Regions from separate parts of the Streptomyces sp. NPDC002265 genome, predicted to be linked through region 1. Evidence: riboswitches for the same ligand, from Rfam matches in the RefSeq annotation. Region 1 holds a riboswitch; the other holds the start of a gene.
The links. A riboswitch is a leader RNA that binds a small molecule or an ion and turns the genes downstream of it on or off. The one in region 1 is predicted to bind S-adenosylmethionine.

Region 1 (6,196 bases):
CCTGCCGCTGCGCTTCCCGGCATGGGTCGTGCTGCCCTTCTGGGCGGCCGTGCAGTGGGTGGCGGCGGGCCGCGCCAGCCAGGGCCCGGGCGTGGCCTATCTGGCCCACCTGCTGGGCTTCGGCGCGGGCTTCGGGTACGCGTGGCTGCGGTTCGGCCGCAGCCGCGGCCCGGCCCGGCGGATCAGGCCCGCCACGGGCGACGGCGGCTGACCGGCACGGCGGGCCGTCACGGCCTTGGTGGGTTCGGGATCACGTCATAGAGTGAGGCCCCCGGCCGAGAGAGAGAACCAACCGTGATCACCGCGATCGTCCTTATCAAGACCAGCGTGGACCGGATCCCCGAGATCGCGGAATCGATCGCCGCGCTGGACTCCGTCAGCGAGGTCTTCTCCGTCACCGGCACCTACGACCTGATCGCGATGGTGCGGGTGGCCCGGCACGAGGACCTGGCGGAGGTCATCCCGGGCCGGATCAGCAAGATCCCCGGCGTCGAGGGCACGGACACGCACGTCGCGTTCCGCACTTACTCCCAGCACGACCTGGAGGCGGCGTTCGCGATCGGCCTCGACAGCTGAGTCCCTCCCCGCGGACCGGCGGCGGCCGAGCGCGCGGTTCCCCGCGCCCTTGGGCCCGCCTGCGGGCAGGTGGCCTCGGGGGCGCGGGGAACCGCGCGGTCGGCCAGGACGGCACCGCGCACGGACCCGGTCAGACCGCGGGCACGCAGCGGCCGTCCTCGGTCCGGTACTGCCACTTCGCGCCGTCCCTGACCAGTTCCCGCACCGCGGTCACGAACCGCTCCACGTGCTCGTCCGGCGTTCCCGCGCCGAAGCTCACCCGGATGGCGTTGAGGGACTTCTCGCCCGGCGCGGCCTCGGGCGCGCCGCACTCGCCCTGGCTGCCCGGGTCACTGCCCAGCAGGGTGCGCACCAGCGGGTGGGCGCAGAAGAGGCCGTCGCGCACGCCGATGCCGTACTCGGCGGAGAGGGCGGCCGCGAAGTGGGAGCTGTTCCAGCCCTCCACCACGAAGGAGATCACCCCGACCCGCGGGGCGTCGTCGCCGAAGAGGGACAGGATCCGCACCTCGGGCACCTCGGCGAGGCCCGCCCGGACGGTGTCGATCAGGTGCCGCTCACGGGCGACGAGCGTGTCGAAGCCCGCCTCGGTGAGGGCCTTGCAGGCGGAAGCGATGGAGTAGGCGCCGATCACGTTCGGCGAGCCGGCCTCGTGGCGGGCGGCGCTGTCGTGCCACTCCACGTCCACTCCCCCGTCCGCGCGCCGGGTCACCCGCCGGCTCGCGCCGCCGCCGGCGAGGTACGGCTCGGCCTCGCGCAGCCAGTCCGCGCGGCCGGCCAGGACGCCGGAGCCGAACGGCGCGTACAGCTTGTGGCCGGAGAAGGCGACCCAGTCGACGTCGAGGTCGCGGACCGAGACCGGGTGGTGCGGGGCCAGCTGGGCGGCGTCCAGGACGATCCGGGCGCCGTGCGCGTGGGCCGCCGCCGCCAGCTCGCGCACCGGCCACAGCTCGCCCGTGACGTTCGAGGCGCCGGTGACGCAGACCAGCGCCGGGCCGTACGGGTCGCGGTCTGCCAGGGCGCGCTCCAGGCTCTGCACCGCCTGGTGCGGGGTGCGCGGGGCGTCGAGGTAGGTGACCCGGGCGTCCTTCCAGGGCAGCAGCGAGGCGTGGTGCTCGGTCTCGAACACGAAGACCTCGCAGCCGGCCGGGAGCGCGGCCGCCAGCAGGTTGAGGGAGTCGGTGGTGGACCGGGTGAAGACGACCTGGTCGCCGTCGCGGCAGTCGAGGAACTCCGCGACCGTGCGGCGGGCGCTCTCGAAGAGGTCCGTGGACAGCTGCGAGAGGTAGCCGGCGCCGCGGTGGACGCTGCCGTAGTACGGGGCGTACGCCGCCACGTCGTCCCAGACGCGCTGGAGGGCGGGGGCGCTGGCCGCGTAGTCGAGCGCGGCATAGGTGACTTCGCCGCCCGTGACGAGCGGAACGGTGACATCACGTCCCAGAACGGCCAGCGGGGAACAAACGGTCTGGGCGGGGGCAGCGGTGGAGACGGACATGGGGAACTCCCGTGAGCGGCAAGGCGGAATCACCACGCGAGCACCTGAGCTCGAGCGCGGAGAAATGAAAAGGGGTGTGCGGAGGCGGGGCTCGGCGCCCTAGGGCTTGGCCGCCCCTTCCCGTCGTCCGCCCGGAGGGCGGGCCTCGCGGCGTCAGGTGCGTGCTCTCGGCGTGCCGGGCGTGGTCCCTCGTACTGGATGTACGTGGGACTGCGCCCGCTGCGGCGAGAGTGCGTGATGGCGTCGCGGGGCAGGCGGGAAGGGGCAGACACGCCCTAACGCATTCGCTTGCTCACAGGGGGCTCCCTCGATGACCAGGACCCCTGGTGCTGGGCTCGTTCACGAGCCGTCGAGGGGTCCGCGCTTGCCGTAGACCTCGCTGCCTACGACCTGGTCCTCACCCGGGGCACCCCGCCACGGACGGAGGGTTGCCGGACAGTCGGCCGGGGCCTCATGACTGTCACTCATGACCTGGTTCAGATCCTGCCACACGGCCACGCAAGCGCAAGGCGCAGTCCGGATCGTGGACTGCGCCTCGCGTGGCCCGCGGCCGGTCGGGGCGGATCAGGCGTTGCTGACGGCCACCCAGCGCTCCAGCGTCCGCCGGGCCGCGCCGGAGTCGATCGACTCCGCCGCCCTGTCCATGCCGGCCCGCAGCTGCTCGGCCAGGCTCCCGGAGCCGGGCCGCAGCGCCACCAGCGCCGCCGCGGAGTTCAGCAGCACGGCGTCCCGCACCGGGCCGCTCTCGCCGTTCAGCAGCCGCCGGGCCACATCGGCGTTGTACGAGGCGTCGGCGCCGCGCAACGCCTCCACCGGCACCGGTTCGATACCGACGTCCCGCGGGTCGAAGGCCTCCTCGGTCACCTTGCCGTCGCGCACGACCCACACCCGGGAGGTGGCGGTCGTGGTCAGCTCGTCCAGGCCGTCGTCGCCGCGGAACACCAGCGAGGAGTTGCCGCGCTCGGCGAAGACACCCGCGATGATCGGCGCCACCCGCGGATCGGCGACGCCGACCGCCTGGGCGCGCACCTTCGCCGGGTTGGTCAGCGGACCCAGGAAGTTGAACACCGTCCGGATGCCCAACTGGCCACGGGCGGCCGCCACATGGCGCAGTGCCGGGTGGAACTTCACCGCGAAGCAGAAGGTGATCCCGGCCTCCTCGGCGACCTCCGCCACCCGCTGCGGGGTCAGTTCGAGGTTGACCCCGAGCTTCTCCAGGACGTCCGAGGCGCCCGACGCCGACGAGGCGGCGCGGTTGCCGTGCTTGACGACCTTGGCACCGGTGCCCGCGATGACGATCGAGGACATCGTGGAGATGTTCACCGTCTTCGCGCCGTCGCCGCCGGTGCCCACGATGTCGACGGTGTCGCCCGGCACCTGGATCACGTTGGCGTGCGCGTACATCGCCTGGACCAGACCCGTGATCTCCTGGACGGTCTCGCCCTTGGCCCGCAGTGCCACCGCGAACCCGGCGATCTGCGCGTCGGTGGCCTCGCCGCGCATGATCCGGTCCATCGCCCAGGCGGTGCTCTCGGCGCTCTGGTCGCGGCCCTCCAGCAGACCGTTCAGTACCGCGGGCCAGGAACGGCCCGCCGCGGTGTCGCCTCCAGCGGGGGTCACAGCGCTCATCAGCCGCTCCTGGTTCGTAGACACGTACAGACTCCACTACAGCCTATCCAGCGCCGGACACGGCGAAGGACCCCGTCCGAAGACCGGACGGGGTCCTTGTGTGCGCGTGGCGAGCGCAGCGATCAGTGGTGGCCGTGGCCGCTCGTGATCTCCTTGTACTCGTCGGCAGTCGGCTTCTCGATCTGGCCGTCCTCGTCGAAGTAGGCCTTGCTGATCTTGGCGCGCAGCTTCTGCGAGCCCTTCAGCTTGCGCTCGACGCCGTTCTCGTCGACCGCCGGGCCGAGGTCGAGCGGCTGGTACTGCTCGTGCGCGGTGAGGGTGTGCAGCTGCTCCTGGCTGAGCGGCTCGTGGATCTCGACGAACTCACCGTGCGGCAGGCGCTTGATGGTGCCGGTCTCGCGACCGTGCAGCACCTTGTCCCGGTCCCGGCGCTGCAGGCCGAGGCAGATCCGCTTGGTGGCGATGTACGCGATGACCGGTCCGACGAAGAAGAAGATCCGGACGAACCAGGTGATCGAGTTGATCGACAGGTGGAAGTGGGTGGCCCACAGGTCGTTGCCACCGCCGACCAGCGTGATCATGTACATCGTGACCCAGGCGCTGCCCAGGGCCGTACGCGTCGGGGCGTTGCGCGGGCGGTCCAGGATGTGGTGCTCGCGCTTGTCGCCGGTGATCCACGCCTCGATGAAGGGGTAGAGCGCCAGCGCGGCGAGGACGACACCGAACAGGACCAGCGGGATGAACACGCCCAGGACCAGCGTGTGGCCCCAGAGGTTGATCTCCCAGCCCGGCATGTAGCGGATCAGACCCTCGGCGAAGCCCATGTACCAGTCGGGCTGGGCGCCGGTCGACACCTGGTCCGGACGGTAGGGGCCGATGGCCCAGATCGGGTTGATCTGCGCGATCGCCGCGATGGCCGCGATGGCACCGAAGACCAGGAAGAAGAAGCCTCCGGCCTTGGCCATGTAGACCGGCAGCAGCGGCATGCCGACGACGTTCTTGTTGCTCTTGCCGGGGCCCGCGAACTGCGTGTGCTTGTGGTAGAAGACCAGGATCAGGTGGCCCACGACCAGGCCGAGCATGATGCCCGGCAGCAGCAGGATGTGGATCGAGTAGAACCGCGCCACGAAGTCGTGGCCCGGGAACTCCCCGCCGAAGAGGAAGAACGAGATGTACGTGCCGACGATCGGCATGGACAGGATCGCGCCCTCGGTGAAGCGGACACCGGTGCCGGAGAGCAGGTCGTCCGGGAGCGAGTAACCGGTGAAGCCGGTGAACATGCCCAGGACGAACAGCAGGAAGCCGAACAGCCAGTTGATCTCACGCGGCTTGCGGAACGCGCCGGTGAAGAACACGCGCATCATGTGCACGAACATGCCGGCGAGGAAGATCAGCGCCGCCCAGTGGTGGATCTGCCGGATGAGCAGACCACCGCGCACCTCGAAGGAGATGTGCAGGGTCGAGCTGAACGCCTCGGACATCAGCTGTCCCTGGAGCGGGACGTAGCTGCCGTGGTACACCACCTCGTTCATCGAGGGGTGGAAGAACAGCGTCAGATACACACCCGTGAGGATGATGATCAGGAAGCTGTAGAGGCAGACCTCACCCAGCATGAACGACCAGTGGTCGGGAAAGATCTTGCGCATGTTGGCCTTGGCCAGGGAGTAGATCCCCAGCCGGCCGTCGGCCCAGTCGGCGATCCGCTCGCCGGCCGGCGCCTTCCCGCGGGAGCGGGACTCGGTGGTGGTCGTAGTGCTCATCCGCGCTCCCAGAAGGCAGGGCCGACGGGCTCTGCGAAGTCGCCGAGCGCCTCGAGGTAGCCCTCGGGGTTCACGCCGATGCGCAGCTGCGGCAGGGCGTGACCGGCGGGACCGAAGATCACCCGGGCGCCGTCGGACAGGTCGAAGGTGGACTGGTGGCAGGGGCAGAGCACGTGGTGCGTCTGCTGCTCGTACAGGGAGATCGGGCAACCGACGTGGGTGCAGATCTTCGAGTACGCGACGATGCCGTCGTGCGACCACTCGAGCTCTTGCTTGTCCTTGATGTCGTCGGGCTGGAGCCGGACGATCATCACGGCCGCCTTGGCGATCTCGTTCTGGAACTCCTCGTCGGTCTCCTCCAGGCCCTCGGGCTTGACGAAGGTGAGCGAACCGACGGCCACGTCCGAAGCGCGCAGCGGCTGGTTCGTGTTCATGTTGACGAGGAGCTTGCCCTTGGACCACAGGGTGTGCCGCATCTTGTCCTCGGGCAGCGACCCGAGGTCGCGCAGCAGGACGACACCGGAGAGCGGGAACAGCGCCAGCGCACCGAACATCGTGTTGCGGATCAGCTTGCGACGGCCGAGCGCGGACTCCGCGGCACCTTCCTTGAAGTCCGCGAAGACCTTCGCGCGGACCTCGGGGGACGCCTCGATCGGGTGACGCTCGTCGGCGACCTCCACGTCGGACATCAGGGTGCGGGCCCAGTGGACCGCGCCCGCGCCGATGCAGAACAGCGCCG
Region 2 (6,196 bases), on a different contig from region 1:
GCGCTGCGTGCCCGGCGGGCCGGACCGGGACGATCGGCGGTGTGCGTGTGCCCCGGGCCGGACCTCGCCGCACTCCCGCCCGGCCGCCGGGAACGGTTACGGTGCCGTCATGGACGACGACCAGGACCGCGGAGCCGCCCTCGGCCGCCGCGAACGGGACATCCTCGCCCTGGAGCGCCGGGGTTTCCCCGGCCCCGGTGCGAAGGAACGCGCCATCCGCGAGGAACTCGGCCTGGCGCCCGTCCGCTACTACCAGCTGCTCAACGCCCTGCTCGACGACGCGCGGGCCCTCGCCGAGGACCCGGTCACGGTGAACCGGCTCAGACGGGTGCGGGATTCTCGCCGGGCCGAACGCTGAGCGCGGACCGGCCGGTCGCCCCCCGGGTCCGACGAGTCGGGGGTGCGGCCGCCGCCCCGTGGATAGGGTCGCCGTATGGGCAGCCATGACACGCACCCCCCGCACCCCGCACGGCCCCTGCCGACTCCCACGACCCCGGCGGGCCGCGAAGCGCTGGACGCCATCCTCGCCCGCCCGGAGCGCTCGGTGATCGGGCTCGACTTCGACGGCACGCTCGCGCCGATCGTGGCGGACCCCGAGCAGGCCCGTGCGCACCCGGACGCGGTGCCCGCGCTCGCCGCGCTCGCGCCGCGGGTCGCCGCGGTCGCCGTCGTCACCGGCCGGCCCCCCGCGGTGGCCGTACGGAACGGCGGCTTCGATGCGGTGCCGGGCCTGGACCACCTCGTCGTGCTCGGCCACTACGGCGCCGAACGCTGGGAGGCCGGCACCGGCGCCGTCATCGCCCCGCCGCCGCACCCCGGCGTCGCGGCCGTACGGGCCGAACTGCCGGGCTTCCTGGACGCGATCGGGGCCTGGAGGGGCACCTGGATCGAGGAGAAGGGCCGGGCCCTCGCCGTCCACACCCGCCGGGCCGAGGACCCGGGGGCCGCCTTCGAGGCGCTGCGCGCCCCCCTCGCCGAACTCGCCGCCCGCCACGGCCTGATCGTGGAGCCCGGCCGCATGGTCCTGGAACTGCGGCCGCCGGGCATGGACAAGGGCGTCGCCCTCACGGAGTACGTGCGCGAGATCGGCGCCGAGTCCGTCCTCTACGCCGGCGACGACCTCGGCGACCTCCCCGCCTTCGCCGCCGTCGACAAACTCCGCTCCGAGGGCGTCCCCGGCCTCCTGGTGTGCAGCGGCAGCGACGAGGTGGCCGCCCTGCGGGAACGCTCCGACCTGGTGGTCGACGGCCCCGAGGGGGTCGTGGACCTGCTGCACGCCCTGTCCGCCCACCTCGGCTGACGGCTTCGGCCGCCCGGCGGCGGGCCGGGCGGCCGTGAGGGCCGTCAGCCGCGCAGGGCGGTCAACTGCTCCAGGAACCACTGGGCCGGCGGCAGCGCGGTCGCCGCGGCGGCCAGCCGCTTCGTGCGCTCCGCCCGCTCGGACACCGGCATCACCAGCGCCTCGTGCAGCGCCCGCGCCGTCCCCGTCACGTCGTACGGATTGACGGTGATCGCGTCCTCGCCCAGCTCCTCGTACGCCCCCGCCTCCCGTGACAGCACCAGCGCGCACCCCTCGTCGGAGACGACCGGCACCTCCTTGGCGACCAGGTTCATGCCGTCCCGGATCGGGTTCACCAGGGCCACGTCGGCCAGCCGGTACGCGGCCAGCGAGCGCGCGAAGTCGTCCTTCACGTGCAGCACGACCGGCGTCCAGCCGGGTGTCCCGTACCCGGCGTTGATCTCGTCCGCGAGCCGTTGCACCTCGGCGGTGTACTCGCGGTAGACGGCGAGGTCCTGCCGGGAGGGGTAGGCGAAGGCGACGTGCACGACCCGCTCCCGCCACTCGGGGTGGTCGTCGAGCAGCTGCCGGTACGCCAGCAGACCGCGCACGATGTTCTTCGACAGCTCGGTCCGGTCCACCCGCACGACCGTCCTGCGGCCCTCGCCGATCTCCGCCCGCAGCGCCGCCATCCGCTCGCCGACGTCGGCCCGGTGGGCGCGCTCGCGCAGGAAGTCGGCGTCGGCGCCGAGGCCGTGCACACCGATCACCGTGGTGCGCTGCGCGCCGCCGCCGGGCGGTGCGTGTTCGACCGTCCCGGGCCCCTCGCCCTCCGGCCGGGCCGCACGGATCAGCTCGCGGTCCACCTCGCCCGCGCAGTCCAGGAAGGCGCCCGCCCACCGCCGGGTGAGGAAGCCCAGCCGGTCCGCGCCGAGCATGCCCCGCACGATCTGTTCCCGGATGTCGTCCGGCAGCATCCGGAAGTAGTCCGGCGGCGCCCACGGGGTGTGCGAGAAATGGCCGATACGCAGGTCGGGGCGGAGTTCGCGGAGCATGCCCGGCACCAGCGTCAGGTGGTAGTCCTGGACGACCGCCGTCGCCCCGTAGACCGCCTCCTCGGCGAGGGCCTCGGCGAAGGCGCGGTTGTACCGCTCGTACGCCACCCACCGGCGCCGGAACTCCGCGTCGAAGACCGGCTCCAGCGGGGTCTGGTAGAGCATGTGGTGGACGAACCAGAGCACCGAGTTGGCGATGCCGTTGTAGGCGTCGGCGTGCACGTCGGCCGGGATGTCCAGCATCCGCACGCCCGGCTCGCCCGCGCCGCGCCGCACCGCCTCGCGGTCGCCGTCGGACAGGGCGGAGCACACCCACAGCGCCCCGGCGTCGGGCCCGATGGCCGACAGGCCCGAGACCAGCCCGCCGCCGCCCCTGCGGGCGTGCAGCGAGCCGTCCTCGCCCACCTCGTACGAAACCGGGCCGCGGTTGGACGCGACCAGCACCTCAGCAACGTGCGTGGAAGCCATACGCCTCAACCTAGCCCGGCCCGGAAACGCTCAAACGTGCGGAAGGACCACAGCAGTCCGGAAACATTTGTATACGACCCCTTCGGGAACGTCACCTCGTGCACCCGTCAGGCCACCTTGCGTGACCTGTACTCGGCGATCTCGGCCATCGGCGGCCGCTCCTCCGTGTCCACGGAGTACGTGCGCGGCTCGAAGCCGTTCCGGCCCCGCTCGAACTGGGTGAGAGAGGGCCGGATCAGGTGGCCGCGGGCCATCCGCAGCTGCGCGGTGCGGTAGATGGCGGCAGCCATCCGGCCCAGTGCCTGTCCGTCCTGGTGGCGGTGCTTGCGCACCCCGACGTCCACCTGGGCGAGCGCGTCGAGGCCCACCAGGTGCAGCGAGTCGACCAGCATGCCCAGCTCCACCCCGTACCCGACCGGGAACGGCAGCTGTTCCAGCAGGGAGCGGCGGGCCGCGTACTCGCCGCCGAGCGGCTGCACGAACCCGGCCAGCTGCGGCCAGTGCATGTTCAGCAGCGGACGGGCCATCAGCTCGGTGACCCGCCCGCCCTGGCCGGCCGCCCCGCCCAGCGGGCGGTCGTACATGGCCTTGACCAGGTCGACGTCCGGATCGGTGAGCAGCGGGCCCACGATGCCGGAGACGAAGTCGGAGGAGAACTCCCTGAGGTCGGCGTCGATGAAGCAGACGATGTCCCCGCCGGTGACCAGGAGGGACCGCCACAGCACCTCGCCCTTGCCGGGCACGGCCGGGATCCGGGGCAGGATGGCGTCGCGGTGGACGACCCGGGCGCCCGCGGCCGCGGCCACCGCCGAGGTGCGGTCGGTGGAACCCGAGTCGACGACGACGATCTCGTCGACGAGCGGGACCTGCTGCATCAGGTCGTGCCGGATCACGGAGACGATGTCACCGACCGTCTCCTCCTCGTTGAGTGCGGGCAGGACGACGGAGACCGACTGGCCCCGGGCGCGTTTCGCGGCGAGGATCTTGTGGAGCGGGCGGTCGCTGACGGACCAGGAGCGTGTGCTCAGCCAGCGCTCGACTTCTTCCAGCACAGCGGCGGCTCCTTCTGCGTTCTGCGTGCTCGCGGCGGGCGGGGATGCCGGCCGCGACAGCGGCTGACGGGCACGGGCATCTCGCGGTTCGGACGACTCTCTCAACTGTCGGGGCCTTCGGTTACAGTCTTGAACAACGCGGATGACCATCGCATGTCCAGGGTGGCCGACCGCTGAAAACTTCATACCGCTCATCCAGAGGGGCAGAGGGATACGGCCCGATGAAGCCCCGGCAACCCTCCAGTCGGTTTCTCGTTCACGCGAGGCTCCCGGCTCGGGAAGGTGCCAAATCCGTCTCACGGCGAAGTGCGTCGTGAGGAAGATGAGGAGAAAGGGCCTCGCCTCCATGGCTGCGCAGACTGCTGTAAGCACCACGAACCCCGTCGATCTGGGCTCCGCCGCGGCGCTCTCCTGCCGCGAGTGCGGACACCGCGTGCCGCTCGGCCCGGTCTTCGCCTGCGAGGAGTGTTTCGGCCCGCTCGAGATCGCCTACGACTTCTCGCGGTACGAGACCGAGGAGCTGCGCAAGCGGATCGAAGCGGGACCCGCGAACATCTGGCGCTACGCGCCGCTGCTGCCCGTCCCCACGGACGTGGCGGACAAGCCCAACCTCAACCCCGGCTGGACCCAGCTCGTCAAGGCCGACAACCTGGCCCGCGAGCTCGGTGTCACGGGCGGGCTGTACGTGAAGGACGACTCCGGCAACCCGACGCACTCCTTCAAGGACCGGGTCGTCGCCCAGGCCCTGGAGGCCGCGCGCGCCTTCGGCTTCACCACCCTGTCCTGCTCCTCCACCGGCAACCTGGCCGGCGCCGTCGGCGCCGCCGCCGCCCGTGCCGGTCTGCGCTCCTGCGTGTTCATCCCGCACGACCTGGAGCAGGGCAAGATCGTCATGGCCGCGGTCTACGGCGGTGAACTCGTCGGCATCGAGGGCAACTACGACGACGTGAACCGTTTCTGCTCCGAGCTGATCGGCGATCCGGCGGGCGACGGCTGGGGCTTCGTCAACGTCAACCTGCGGCCGTACTACGCGGAGGGTTCCAAGACCCTGGCGTACGAGATCTGCGAGCAGCTCGGCTGGCGGCTGCCCGACCAGCTGGTCGTCCCGATCGCCTCCGGCTCCCAGCTCACCAAGATCGACAAGGGGCTCCAGGAGCTCATCAAGCTCGGGCTGGTCGAGGACCGGCCGTACAAGATCTTCGGCGCCCAGGCGGAGGGCTGCTCGCCGGTGTCGGTGGCCTACAAGGCCGGCCACGACGTCGTACGGCCCCAGAAGCCGGACACCATCGCCAAGTCCCTCGCCATCGGCAACCCGGCCGACGGGCCGTACGTCCTCGACATCGCGCGCCGCACGGGCGGTGCCGTGGAGGACGTGACGGACGAGCAGATCGTGGACGCGATCAAGCTGCTGGCGCGGACCGAGGGGATCTTCGCCGAGACGGCGGGCGGGGTGACGGTGGGCGTGACCCGCAAGCTCATCGAGAACGGCCTGCTCGACCCGGCCCTGACGACCGTCGTGCTGAACACCGGTGACGGCCTGAAGACCCTCGACGCGGTGGCCGGCACCGGTCTGACCGCGACCATCCGCCCGAACCTGGACTCCTTCCGAGAGGCTGGCCTCGCATCATGAGCGTCAACGTCCGCATCCCCACCATCCTGCGCACCTACACCGGCGGCGCCGCCGAGGTGAGCGCCGAGGGCGCGACCCTCGCCGAGGTCATCTCCGACCTGGAGAAGAACCACACCGGCATCGCCGCCCGCGTCCTGGACGACCAGGGCAAGCTGCGCCGGTTCGTCAACGTCTACGTGAACGACGACGACGTCCGCTTCGAGCAGGGGCTCCAGACGGCGACCCCGGACGGCGCCGGCGTCTCCATCATTCCGGCGGTCGCCGGAGGCTGATCATTACCTTCGGTAACCTCGGTTACCGAGTGTTCATCGAATTGCCCCCTCCGCGAGAGAAGCGGAGGGGGCAATTCTGTGTGATTGAGCGCGGTAGAGTTGGGGAAGCAGCTCCCGATTCCGGGGTTTGCGACCTTCACGACCTGCCGCACGGGCGACGAGAAGTAGCCAAAGTGGGCAGGTGTTTTGCGCCTTTCGCTCCCAATGCCCGGCCCAAGTTGCCCTGAAACAAGGCGAATTGCTGGTGTTCGGGGAGCTCGTCGTGCCCGGATTTCTCGTCCGATTGACCTGTTGCAGACGGCAGTTGGACAGATACATTCAGCCGCGGTCGACGCGTTCCGGCGCACGCCCCCGTCCCATGGGGGGTGAGGTCTGACCCGGATCCGCGAAGTGCGGATCTGTGCAAGGGCCAGTAATAGGGGAGTTAGGCATGGCTCAGG

Region 2: linked by a shared signal. The riboswitch ahead of thrC (threonine synthase) and the one ahead of ABT085_RS00595 (aminotransferase class V-fold PLP-dependent enzyme) in region 1 are both predicted to bind S-adenosylmethionine.

What each region holds. Positions count from the first base shown of each region.
Region 1 is NZ_JBEOWS010000002.1:36,335-42,530, reverse strand. It holds gene ABT085_RS00605 (rhomboid family intramembrane serine protease) at 1-211, shown strand, start outside; gene ABT085_RS00600 (Lrp/AsnC family transcriptional regulator) at 295-576, shown strand; gene ABT085_RS00595 (aminotransferase class V-fold PLP-dependent enzyme) at 707-2,068, opposite strand; SAM riboswitch class IV at 2,424-2,540, opposite strand; gene trpD (anthranilate phosphoribosyltransferase) at 2,633-3,697, opposite strand; gene qcrB (cytochrome bc1 complex cytochrome b subunit) at 3,820-5,457, opposite strand; gene qcrA (cytochrome bc1 complex Rieske iron-sulfur subunit) at 5,454-6,196, opposite strand, start outside.
Region 2 is NZ_JBEOWS010000154.1:6,049-12,244, reverse strand. It holds gene ABT085_RS25145 (DUF3263 domain-containing protein) at 110-358, shown strand; gene otsB (trehalose-phosphatase) at 434-1,300, shown strand; gene ABT085_RS25135 (alpha,alpha-trehalose-phosphate synthase (UDP-forming)) at 1,345-2,802, opposite strand; gene ABT085_RS25130 (glucosyl-3-phosphoglycerate synthase) at 2,910-3,854, opposite strand; SAM riboswitch class I at 4,043-4,183, shown strand; gene thrC (threonine synthase) at 4,201-5,484, shown strand; gene ABT085_RS25120 (MoaD/ThiS family protein) at 5,481-5,756, shown strand; gene ABT085_RS25115 (cold-shock protein) at 6,187-6,196, shown strand, end outside.